3 regions of the Pseudogracilibacillus sp. ICA-222130 genome follow, and region 1 is predicted to be linked to each of the others. Evidence: riboswitches for the same ligand, from Rfam matches in the RefSeq annotation. Region 1 holds a riboswitch; each other region holds the start of a gene.

The links. A riboswitch is a leader RNA that binds a small molecule or an ion and turns the genes downstream of it on or off. The one in region 1 is predicted to bind S-adenosylmethionine.
Region 2: another riboswitch for S-adenosylmethionine. It lies ahead of WKT09_RS08625 (methionine ABC transporter ATP-binding protein); the one in region 1 lies ahead of metK (methionine adenosyltransferase).
Region 3: another riboswitch for S-adenosylmethionine. It lies ahead of WKT09_RS10730 (DUF2292 domain-containing protein); the one in region 1 lies ahead of metK (methionine adenosyltransferase).

What each region holds. Positions count from the first base shown of each region.
Region 1 is NZ_JBBKBG010000013.1:44,764-49,055, reverse strand. Features, by position in the region: gene asnB (asparagine synthase (glutamine-hydrolyzing)) at 1-1,290, opposite strand, end outside; gene metK (methionine adenosyltransferase) at 1,540-2,742, opposite strand; SAM riboswitch class I at 2,895-3,001, opposite strand; gene WKT09_RS07345 (hypothetical protein) at 3,157-3,453, opposite strand; gene pckA (phosphoenolpyruvate carboxykinase (ATP)) at 3,868-4,292, shown strand, end outside.
Region 2 is NZ_JBBKBG010000018.1:43,606-47,897, forward strand. Features, by position in the region: gene WKT09_RS08605 (arsenate reductase family protein) at 94-450, shown strand; gene gcvH (glycine cleavage system protein GcvH) at 468-851, shown strand; gene WKT09_RS08615 (toprim domain-containing protein) at 942-1,295, shown strand; gene WKT09_RS08620 (thioredoxin family protein) at 1,301-1,609, shown strand; SAM riboswitch class I at 1,681-1,790, shown strand; gene WKT09_RS08625 (methionine ABC transporter ATP-binding protein) at 1,873-2,904, shown strand; gene WKT09_RS08630 (methionine ABC transporter permease) at 2,894-3,559, shown strand; gene WKT09_RS08635 (MetQ/NlpA family ABC transporter substrate-binding protein) at 3,575-4,292, shown strand, end outside.
Region 3 is NZ_JBBKBG010000028.1:18,991-23,282, forward strand. Features, by position in the region: gene WKT09_RS10720 (bifunctional homocysteine S-methyltransferase/methylenetetrahydrofolate reductase) at 1-335, opposite strand, end outside; gene WKT09_RS10725 (PLP-dependent transferase) at 352-1,461, opposite strand; gene WKT09_RS10730 (DUF2292 domain-containing protein) at 1,510-1,686, opposite strand; SAM riboswitch class I at 1,796-1,898, opposite strand; gene WKT09_RS10735 (NCS2 family permease) at 1,986-3,275, opposite strand; gene WKT09_RS10740 (hypothetical protein) at 3,637-4,125, opposite strand.

The DNA of each region.
Region 1 (4,292 bases):
ATATGGTCCCGTAATATCTTCATAGGAAATCGTGCGGTTAAATGTTTTTAAAAAGGCTTCTTTTTCTTTTTCCTCAAACATTTTCGCATTACCGATATAACGTTCTCTTAATGGGGTTGTCCCTCTTAATAAGAAACTTTTCCCACTCATATTCTCCGGTAAAGTCATCGCAACTTTTCGAATTAATGTTTTGAATAATCCAGGAATATAGTTAAACATCCGTAAAGAATCTGGTTCACGATAAATATTATACCCGCCGAATAACTCATCCGAACCTTCGCCAGATAATGCAAAATTCACATAACTGCTCGCTTCTTTAGAAACGAAATATAGCGGAATACAAGATGGGTCTGCTAATGGCTCTTCTAAATTCCACATTATTTCCGGAATTTGGTTTACATATTCATCTGCCGTAATAAATTTCGCGATATTTTCAACGCCTACTTTATCTGCTGTCTCCTTAGCAACGTCCACTTCAGAGAATCCTTCTCGCTCAAAACCGACAGAGAATGTTTTTATATTTGGGTTCATCTCTTTCGCCATCGACACGACTAAGGTCGAATCAATTCCTCCAGATAAAAAGGCCCCAATATCTGCAATACCATCCATCCGTTTTTCAATGTTTTCATACATGACTTCACGAATTTTATTGATCCATACAGACTTCTCTGTTTGGATAGGGTCAAAGGATGGCTTCCAATATTTATGGAATGTCACTTCCCCTGCTTTTTCTTTCACAAAATAAGTTGCCGGGTCCATAATAACGACATCGTCATGCAATGTATATGGTTCAGGTACATATTGGAAACTAAAATAATGTTGTAACGCTGTTTCATTCATTTTATCTATATGATAACGGTTCGTAATTTCCGTTTTTGAAGAAGAAAAGGTGAACGCTCCATCCCTTTCTACATAAAAAAGTGGCTTCACACCAAAATGATCTCTCGCTCCATATAATGTTTCACTATGTTTATCTAAAATGGTAATAATAAATTTCCCGCTAATTTGCGCGAATAATTCCTTTTGTCCTTGTGGAAATAACACTGCAATAATTTCTGCAATATTCGTGGATGAAATCCCCGCTTTTTCCGCTAATGTTTCCTTGTTATAGCATTCACCAAAATAATGTACATAATATTGTTCATTTTCAAATACTTGATCTAATTCACTTGCTTCATATAAAAAAGAAAAATTTCCATGTTCATATGTTTGTTCATGTTGCTCGACATTGTTTACATCGATGATAGATGAAGTCGTTCCATGATGTAAACTTCCAATAAAATGGCCCATGTTTGTAACCTACCTTTATGAAATCTATTTTCTAAAAAATAATACCATATTTTTTTCTGTTACGACAAGCATTACATCCGTCGTAAACATCAATATTTTGCAATTGTTCACTAGATTGTTTCATCTTATTTATGAATAGGTTTTCATCCATATCACAGGAACTTTTCACCCTACTTTCTCTTCCTATTATACAGCTGTTGTCCATATAAACAAAAAATGGATGACATGTATATCATCCATTTTTTCCTTTTATTTATTCGCAATTGCGACAACCGATTGTCTTAATGCTTCCGCTTTATCTAAATTTTCCCAAGGAAGTGTAACATCACGACGGCCGAAATGTCCATATGCTGCAGTGTCACGATAAATCGGACGACGTAAATCTAACATCTGAATAATGCCACGTGGGCTTAAGTTGAAGTTTTCACGTACCACTTCGACTAAAATTTCTTCTGACACTTTTCCAGTTCCAAATGTATCAATCGCAATCGATACAGGTTGTGCCACTCCAATAGCATACGCTAATTGAACTTCACATTTTTCCGCTAAATGTGCTGCCACGATATTTTTCGCGACATAACGTGCGGCATATGCTGCAGATCGGTCCACTTTTGTCGCATCTTTACCAGAAAATGCTCCCCCACCATGACGAGCATATCCACCGTACGTATCGACGATAATTTTACGGCCTGTTAATCCCGCATCTCCTTGTGGTCCACCGATCACGAAACGACCAGATGGGTTAATATAATATTTCGTGTTTTCATCTAATAAGAAACTCGGAACAATTGGTTTAATAATATATTCCTGTATATCTTTTTTAATTTGTTCTAATGTAACATCTTCCGTATGTTGAGTAGACACAACGATTGCATCTACCCGAACAGGTTTATCATGTTCATCATATTCTACCGTTACTTGTGTTTTACCGTCAGGCAGTAAATACGGTAATGTATGGTCTTTACGAACATCTGTTAATCGTTTTGCAATACGGTGCGCTAAATAAATCGGTAATGGCATTAGATCTTCTGTTTCATCACATGCATACCCAAACATTAACCCTTGGTCTCCCGCACCAATTTCCGATTCATCTGCCTCTCCTTCCCGTGTTTCTAATGCAACATCTACTCCACCTGCAATATCAGGTGACTGCTCATCGATAGCCGTTAATACGGCACATGTTTCTGCATCAAATCCGTAACGTGAATCCGTGTATCCAATTTCTTTTACTGTTTTACGAACGATGGAAGGGATATCAACATATACATTCGTCGTAATTTCACCGGAAACTAACACGAGTCCTGTTGTAACAGTCGTTTCACATGCAACACGTGCATACGGGTCCCCTTTTAAAATTTCATCTAAAATTGCATCCGAGATTTGGTCACTCATTTTATCCGGATGTCCTTCCGTTACTGATTCTGATGTGAATAAACGGCGATTCTTTGTCATTATAATTAAGCCTCCTATAAATATTACACGGAGCTCTACTCGATAGAGATCATAGGGAACGAGATGACTCGTTCATTTTTCATAAATAATGGAATTCATGAAAAAATCCTTTCCTATATAAAATGAGGAAAGGATATTGTTTCTGCCTTTCACTCTTATTGTTCAAGGAAAATCCTTGCATCAGGTTAGCACCTTTTCACATACTTGTGAGGTTGCTGGGCTTCACAGGGTCTGTCCCTCCACCAACTCCTAATAAGAGAGTCCGTTGTTTATTACATATGAAATATTTCCTGAAAAACACCTCTATATGTATACTATAATGGCTAGTCTATATGATAATAAGTGAAATGTCAATCGATTAAAGAAGAAATACAACCTTCTATATGCATGCGATAACCCGAACTTCTGAAAAAATTACGAATTCCGATTTTTTTCGTTCAAAAGTTTTCTCAAGTCAGAGGACACTTTGGATCCATACCAGTTCAATCCATCTAATAACTCAATGATTTCAGCCATCCCAATAAAAAACATCCCTGATATAAATCCACTGAACGCGGTAGTGAAAAAAACTCCCCAAGAAAATTCTGTTCGATCTATAGCCCCTATCCTTATTTCCGTTGGTGCAATCGCAGTACCAATTAAAACACTTACTATCATAATTGCCACTCCTAGTCCAACAAAAACTCGAGCCGTTTTATTACTTTTCCCCAATATGAACCCCACCCCTTCTTTTATGTATCTTACTTTTTTCCTATGCATCTTCAGCAACGAAACTTAATATCTTTTACCCGAACACGTATAGTATGAAACATTTCCATTTTTTCCCTATTATTTTGTTTTTTTCGCCCATTATCCAACGCTAAAATGGTAGTTCAAGTATTGATATGATTATGTTAAAATAGATTTACTGTAGTGAGACAAAGCTTTTGTGATTTTTTTCACAAAATTGTAATACATTTAAAAAACGTTATTGCACCAACGTTTTTAGACGTTTTAGCTTTTGTTTCATTATAATAAATTAACATTTTCTATTTGTTTTATTACATTAGTATGGACTAATTCGTTTAATGTGTTATACTATATTCAGATTTTAAAGTACACGAGAAAAAAGGATGGATTAATTCAATGAATACGACAGCTAGGTCAACTGTATCACAAGAAATTTTACAAAATGACAATGTTCATAACAATTTATCTGTACCAGGATTGGTAGAAAAGATTTTATCACGTAATGAAGGTGTATTAACTGCAACTGGATCAGTTCAAGCAACTACTGGAAAATACACTGGCCGTTCACCAAAAGACCGTTTCATCGTTCGTGATGACGTTTCTGATAACTTAGTAGATTGGGGAGAAGTAAACAAACCAATCGATGAGGCATCATTCCAAAAATTATTCGATAAAGTTGTAAATCACTTAAAAAATAAAGATGAAGTTTTCTCTTTTAAAGGATTCGCTGGAGCAGACGAAAAATATCGTTTACCAGTGGAAGTAGTAAACGAATATGCATGGCATAACCTTTTTGCACGTCAGTTATTCATTACACCGAC
Region 2 (4,292 bases), on a different contig from region 1:
CCCACCAGTTTTCATGAAAAAATTTATCCCTTTGTAGCGCGGGGGATTATTTGCTATAATCAGATTAGTAAATTTTTTATACGGAGGTTTACGATGTCACTAACATTATATTGGTACCCGAATTGTAGTACATGTAAGAAGGCAAAAAAATGGCTAGATGATCACGGGAAAACGTATGAATTAGTTCATTTAGTCGAAGAAACACCTTCAGAAGCGACGATAAAATCGCTTATTGAAAAAAGTGGACTAGAACCGAAGAAATTTTTTAATACGAGTGGGAAAGTGTATCGCGAACAAAATATGAAAGAAAAAATAAAAGATGCCACACTCGATGACATGGTTACATATTTAGCGTCAAATGGCATGCTTATTAAACGGCCAATCCTGACAGACGGCACGAGCGTGACAGTTGGCTTTAAAGAAGAAACATACGAAAATACATGGAAGTAACGTAGGAGGAGAAAAATATGTCATTACCAACAGAGTTATTATATTCAAAAGAACATACGTGGGCACGAGAAGAAGGAAGCGATATTCGAGTCGGACTTACTCAATTCGCTTTAGAAGAATTAGGGGACATCGTATTTGCAGAACTTCCTGAAATTGGTGCGGAAATTGAAATGAACGAACCATTTGGAAGCGTAGAATCTGTCAAAACAGTATCCGAATTATATGCACCAGTAAGTGGACGTGTAGTGGAAATTAATGGAGCACTACAAGATAGCCCTGAAACAGTAAATGAGTCTCCTTATGACCAAGGATGGTTCATCGTCATCGAGCCGACAAAGGATGAGCAGTTAGACGAGTTACTTTCAGCAGACAAATACGAGGCATTAATCTCAGCAGAATAATGGAAAAGCTATTCAACGATGAGCAGACAAAACTCATCGTGAATAGCTTTTTGTTTTAAAAAGGTGCAATGAAAAGGATGCAATGATAAAATGAAAATAGTGATTGTTGAAGGAAAACAAGATAAAAAGCGGCTCGAAACAATTATCGATGGCCGTGATGACGTACAAATTTTATGTACATTCGGAACATTTAGTATTGAAAAATTTGATGAAATGCTGGAAACGTATGATTTGGATCACCATCTTGTCTATATTTTCGTCGATGAGGACCGTCCAGGAAAACAACTTAGAAAAAAGTTGAATGAAGAGTTGCCACATGCAGAAAATATGTATATTCCAGAAGAATATATGGAAGTGGAGGCAACCCCATACAATATTCTCGCAACAGAACTCGTCAAATTTCATATTCGAATTAATCCGATATATTTTTTAAAAGATTGGTGAGAAATATGCAAGAGATCAAACAATTACCATTACCGGATGATGGTTTCCTTTTTATTCATACCCCATTTTGTGGGACGTGTCATGTCGCAAGAAGTTTTTTACAGAAAATTGAAATGACACATAAGGAGGAAATTTTTCTAGAAATGAATGGATCCCTATTTCCGGAATTCATGCAAGAAAATAAAATCGAAAGTGTACCGTGTTTACTCATTGTGAAAGATGGAGAAATAAAGGAAAAAATTTATACATTTCATTCGGTTGCACACATCTATCATTATGTGTTTGAGTACAAACCCGAGTTATTTGCTAGGTAATGTGCATTATCGTTGACAAAGGCAACAAGGACTGGTAAGATTCAATATAATAACCAATTGAATATGATAAACTCTTATGAAGAGCAATGGAGGGACTGGCCCTGTGAAGTTGCGGCAACCTTCAATGTAAAGATTGAAAGGTGCTAAATCCTGCGAAGCACACCGCTTTGAAAAATGAGAGAACGTGAAGATATATAATCTTTTTGTTCTCTAGAGCAAAGGGATTTTTTTATTGGAATAAAAGGAAAAGGAGGGTACGCATTTTGATTTCGATCAAAAATTTAAGGAAAACATTCACGATTGACAATCGCCCAATCAAGGCAGTCGATGACATCACATTGGATATCGAAACTGGTGAAATATTTGGAGTGATTGGATATAGTGGGGCTGGAAAAAGTACGTTCGTTCGGTTATTAAATCGCCTGGAAGAACCGACAGCAGGAACCATAACCATTGACGGCGAGAGCATGACTGAATTAAATACGAAAAATCTTCGTACAGCGAGACAAGATATCGGAATGATTTTCCAACACTTTAATTTATTATGGTCACGAACGACGGAAGATAATATTGCCTTCCCTCTCGAAATCGCTGGTGTGCCAAAAGCAGAAAGAGAAAAAAGAGTAAAGGAACTCATTCAATTAGTTGGATTAGAAGGTAGAGAAAAAGCGTATCCGTCCCAACTTAGTGGGGGACAAAAACAACGTGTCGGAATCGCAAGAGCACTCGCGAATAACCCGAAAGTGTTATTATGTGATGAAGCGACATCTGCATTAGACCCGGAAACGACAAACTCTATTTTAAATTTACTCGTAGATATTAATGAGAAACTTGGTTTGACGATCATTTTAATTACACATGAAATGAACGTCATCCGAAAAATTTGTCATCGTGTTGCAGTGATGGAACAGGGGAAAATTGTGGAACAAGGAAATGTGTATGATGTTTTTACGAATCCACAACATGATGTGACACAACGATTCATTGGAGAGGTCGTGGAAGAAGGCCGTGAAGATGATACATTGGATGAAGTGCTAGAGGAAGTAGAACGAAAAGGAAAAGTTCTTCGTTTACGATTCCAAGGGACAGCAACCAATGATGCTCTAATTAGTGAAATTGCGAAAAACTACGATACTCAAGTGAATATTTTACATGGTAAAATTACGAAAACGACTTACGGTACGCTTGGTTCTCTTGCTATTCAATTAATTGGAGACAAAACAGAAATAGAGAAAGTTGAGGCTTTTGTTCAAGCTTCCTCGGTAACAGTGGAGGTAATTCGCGATGACACTTGATTTTTCAAAACTTGATACGAACCAATTGCTTGAAGCTACATATGAAACGTTTTACATGACCATCATCGCACTTATTGGAACGTTTATTTTAGGATTATTGCTTGGCTTATTACTTTATTTAACAGATAAAGATGGTCTATGGGAAAATAAAATATTAAATTTTATCATTGCGACATTTGTTAACGTCTTTCGTGCTATCCCATTTATCATTTTAATTTTATTATTGTTCCCATTAACGAGATTTTTAATTGGAACGATTCGGGGACCGAATGCAGCACTTCCAGCTTTAATTTTAGGAGCGGCACCGTTTTACGGCCGTTTAGTGGAAATTGCATTGAAGGAAGTAAATAAAGGTGTAATTGAGGCAGCAAAAGCGATGGGATCCACGACGAGACGTATCATTTTTAAAGTATTAATCCCAGAATCGATGCCAGCACTTATTTCAGGAATTACCGTCACAGCGATTGCGTTAATTGGTTATACAGCAATGGCTGGAGCGATCGGAGCAGGTGGACTAGGGAGTTATGCATATTATGCAGGATTCCAACGAAGAATTTTTGAAATTGTCCTCGTCTGTTCTATCATTATTGTAATTGTCGTTTTTATTTTCCAATTCATTGGAGATTTTATATCTAAAAAAATTGATAAAAGGTAAAGGGGAGAATGTTTCATGAAAAAGGTTTTAGCTTTATTTGCATTAATTTCAATTTTAGTTTTAGCAGCATGTGGTGGAGGAAATAACAACAACTCAGCAAACAACGCAGGCAACAACGACGCAGGTAATAATGATGGAAACGCTGAAGAAGTGACAATTAAAGTTGGAGCTTCTAGTGTGCCACATGCAGAGATTTTAGAAGAAGCGGCACCAATTTTAGCGGAAGAAGGTATTACTTTAGAAATTGAACCATATGAGGATTACGTTTTACCAAATGATGACTTAGCAAGTGGCGATTTAGATGCAAACTATTTCCAACATATTCCTTATTTAGAACAAACAATTGAAGATACAGGATACGAGTTAACACATATCGGTGGAATTCATATTGAACCAATCGCAGCATACTCAAAAACTATTGATTCAATCGATAATATTAAAGATGGCACAGAAGTTGTATTAAGTAACTCTGTAGCTGACCATGGACGTGTGTTACAGTTATTCGAAGCAAACGATTTAATTACAATAAAAGACGGAGTGGAAGAGGGTAAGGCTGAGTTAGATGATATCGAAGACAACCCGAAAAATTTAACATTCTCTCCTGACTATGAGCCAGCATTTTTACCAGAGATTTATGAGTCTGAAGAAGATGTATTAGTGGTCATCAACACGAACTATGCTATCGGTGCAGGACTTGATCCAGTGAACGACTCTATTTTCCGTGAAGGGGACG
Region 3 (4,292 bases), on a different contig from region 1:
AATGTTTGGCCACCATATATTCCGCCAATATTTCCGAGAATATGTGCCCGACCATTACTCGCACGTTTCGCAATTTGGACTGCTTGCTCATTAATTTTTTTCACTTGTTCTTCCAGGCCATATCTTGCCAGCTTAATATAATTGGCTCCATATGTGTTCGTTTGAATCACTTCGGCCCCTGCTACGATATATGTTTCATGAACATTTTGGATTTGATCTGGATGTGTTAAATTCAATTCCTCAAAACAACGTCCAACACCATTCGCATATAAAATCGTCCCCATTGCTCCATCTGCAATTAACACTTTTTTCTCTAAATCTTTTAACAAACTCATCGGATCACTTCACCTCTCATGTACGAATTTGCTCAAATGCACGTGCTAAATCATTTACTAAATCTTCTTCATGTTCTACACCGACTGAAGCACGAAGTAGTCGATTTGATAAACCATAGCTTAACCTTACTTCTTCCGGTATATCCATATGTGTTTGCGTAACCGGGTATGTAAGGAAACTTTCTACGCCTCCAAGACTCTCCGCAAACGTGAAAACTTGTAATGCTTTTAAAAATGGTTCCACAAGATTTTCATTTATAATTTCAAAACTTAACATACCGCCCCTTCCTGGATAATACACATTTGTGACGAGTGGATGGTCTTGTAAAAAGTCGATAACATGTTTTGCATTTCGTTCATGTTGCCTCATTCTTAATGCTAAAGTTTTCATTCCACGAATCAGGCTCCAACAATCGTATGGAGCTAATACTGCTCCAATGGAATTATGTAAAAAGCTAAGCTCTTCACAAACTTCCTCCCCTTTTGCAATAACAAGTCCTGCCAACACATCATTATGTCCAGCCAAATACTTTGTTGCACTATGGATGACAATGTCTGCTCCCTCTTCAATCGGTCGTTGTATATACGGTGTATACAAAGTATTATCGACGATATGTAGAAGATCATTCTTATGTGAAAACTCGGATATTTTCGATAATTTAACTGTTTGCATTAAAGGATTTGTTGGTGTTTCAATAAATATTGCCTTCGTATTTTCTCGTTTTAATGTTTCTAATTCCTCGTAATCTTTTCCGTCCCAATAAGAGAATTCAAAGCCATATTTTTTCTCAAAAATCTCGAAAAGTCGGAAGTTGCCACCATAAATATCTCTAGAAGAAATAATATGATCACCCTTTTCAAATAAAGAAAATACGAGTTGTACTGCCGACATTCCAGATGATGTCGCAAATGCTTTATCCCCTTTTTCTAATTCTGCTACAGCTTCTTCTAGTACTGTTCGGGTTGGATTCCCTGTACGGATATAATCATATCCATCTTGCAGTCCGATTTCCTCGTGGCGAAATGCTGTTGAAAAATAAATCGGTGTACTTACTGCTCGAAAATGCTCATCACGATTATTTCCAATTTGCACTAAAAAAGTTTCTTGTCTACATCGGTCTGTCATTTTATTCCCCCTAAAATAATTAAATAATATGATTTTTCTGAATAAAATTTATATAGAAATAATTTCTTTTTCTGATAACTTCTCTTGTTCATCAAATAATGTGTTTTCTTGTTTTTCAATTCTAGCGACATATCCATCATGAACTGTTAATGTGATTGTTCCATTTTCTAAATCCGCTAAATGTCTCTCGAGAAACTTAATATGTGCTTCCTGTAAACGACTCATTTCTCCTCACACCTTTAACCATTTTTTCATGAAGACGAAGAATTTTTCCAATTAAAAAACCTCTTCCTGATTAAGAAGAGGTTCGAATATACATATACTGTCTCGACTCTTCTTATCTTTCAAACTAAAAGCTTGCTGGAATTGGCACAGTACTAGTCAAGTCTGTTGCCGAGGCTTCGTAGGGCCAGTCCCTCCACCTCTCTGGATAAGAAAATGTAAAACTTTTTATTTAATTTTTGATGTTGAATAATACTATACACAGATTTATTAGAACTGTCAAATAATTTCGTGAAACTTTTTTAATGAGCTGGGAAAAAGATCATTTGAATAATAAAGATAACCCCGAATATATAGAGCATTGGGTGCACTTCTTTCCCTTTACCAGTTACTAATTTTAATAAAGGATAAGTGATAAACCCTACTGCAATTCCTGTTGCGATACTCGATGTTAGAGGCATCATTAAAACGACAATAAATGTCGGAAATGCTTCATTAAATTCATTCCACTTAATCTTTGAAAGTCCAAATAACATATAACTTCCAACGATAATAAGTGCTGGTGCTGTTACTGCTGATAAAGACGAAATCGCAGCAACTAATGGGGAAAATAAAAGTGAAACTAAAAATAGTAAAGCGACAACCAATGTCGTAAAACCTGTTCTTCCCCCAACTGCTACACCTGAAGATGACTCAACATAAGCGGATGATGGTGTAGAACCTAATGTCGAACCAACAGTTGTTGCGATCGCATCAGCAGTTAACGCCGCACGTGCACGCGGAAACTTACCATTTTTCATTAAACCTGCTTGTTCCGCTACTCCAATCATCGTTCCTGTCGTATCAAAAATAGTGACAAGTAAAAATGCAAAAATTACTCCGTACAATCCATGTTGAACAACACCACCGATATCTAAATCAAAAAAGATTGGAGCTGGTGGTGCAGATATAAAGCCATCAATCGTTAATAAGTTAAAAATATATCCCGTAATTGCTGTGATCGCCATCCCGATAAATAAAGCACCTTTTACATTTCTAGCAACTAAAATTAAAGTGATCACAATACCAAAAACCGCTAATTGTGTCTCTGGAATCGACAAGTCTCCAAATGACACTAATGTTTCCTCATTTGGAACAACAAGTCCTGCCATTTTCAATCCTAAAAATGCGATAAATAAGCCAATTCCTGCTGTTATACCATATTTCAATGAATCTGGAATCGATTCAATTAATATTTGGCGAAACTTTGTAAATGTTAATAATAAAAAGATAATCCCCGATACAAAAACTGCACCAAAAACTGCTTGATAGGAAACGCCTTGTGTCGCTACAACACTTACAAAATAAGCGTTCATCCCCATTCCAGGCGCAATAGCAATCGGATAATTTCCGAATAAAGCCATAATGAGTGTTCCTACTACCGCGGACACGATTGTTGCAATAAACACTTGATCAAACGGCACACCCGCTGCAGATAATATAGCAGGGTTTACTACAATAATATATGACATCGTTAAAAACGTTGTCATTCCTGCTAAAATCTCTGTTCGAACATTCGTGCCTAACTCTTTCATTTTAAAAAAGTTTTCCATGATAAACTCCCTTTGTGTCTTTAAATTTACAGAGGCATGCCCATATGTTGTAAGATGGTTTTTCATTTGATACGGTTATGTCGTTTTCATCGAAAAATCGTCTTATCTTTTGTAGATTCATTAATGTCGGTCAAACCTTTGTACGTTCTTTTTCACACACGTAGAACATCATAATAAATGTCACCGTAAACTTCAATGATTTTGTCGCATTTTCCAATATTTTGTCATAGTTTTACTTTTCCCAATTATCCTTTAAAACATAAGAGAGAAAATTATCGAAATTTGAATGTTATGTAAGTTTTTTGGTTGCTGGTTGAAGCGGAGCGAGGTCTTTTCGGGGACGGGGGCTTGAGGGGGGATGCTAGATATCCGCAAGTTGGGAGGAATTTGCTCGGGAACTTGCGGAATTGTGACGGATATCCGCAAGTGGAACGAGTTTTCCTCGTGAACTTGCGGAATTAAGCATTATATCCGCAAGTGCAGCGCGATTTCCTCGTGAACTTGCGGAATTATACAATATATCCGCAAGTGTGGCGCGATTTCCTCGTGAACTTGCGGAATTATGCAATATATCCGCAAGTGCAACGGGTTTTCCTCGTGAACTTGCGGAATTATACAATATATCCGCAAGTGCAACGGGTTTTCCTCGTGAACTTGCGGAATTATACAATATATCCGCAAGTGCAACGGGTTTTCCTCGTGAACTTGCGGAATTAAACCGGATTTCCGCAGTGAAGGTACCGTCAAGAATACTACTATTCAAGTCAGGATTTTCGCCCTCGAAGAAGTTTTTCATTTCTTCACGCATAATATGATTAAATAAAAATTTATTGGTTATACTGTTTGACATAGGTAGGTCTCTCCTTTTTATTAGTTCGATAACTTAAGGATGTCCTACCTTTTTTATTTTAATCATTTTACACAAACCATTACGTCACCAAGTAAAACGAAAATTCCCCCGACAACTTGCGGAATTATTTTTAACATAATAAAATCCAAGGTAATTCACCTATTACC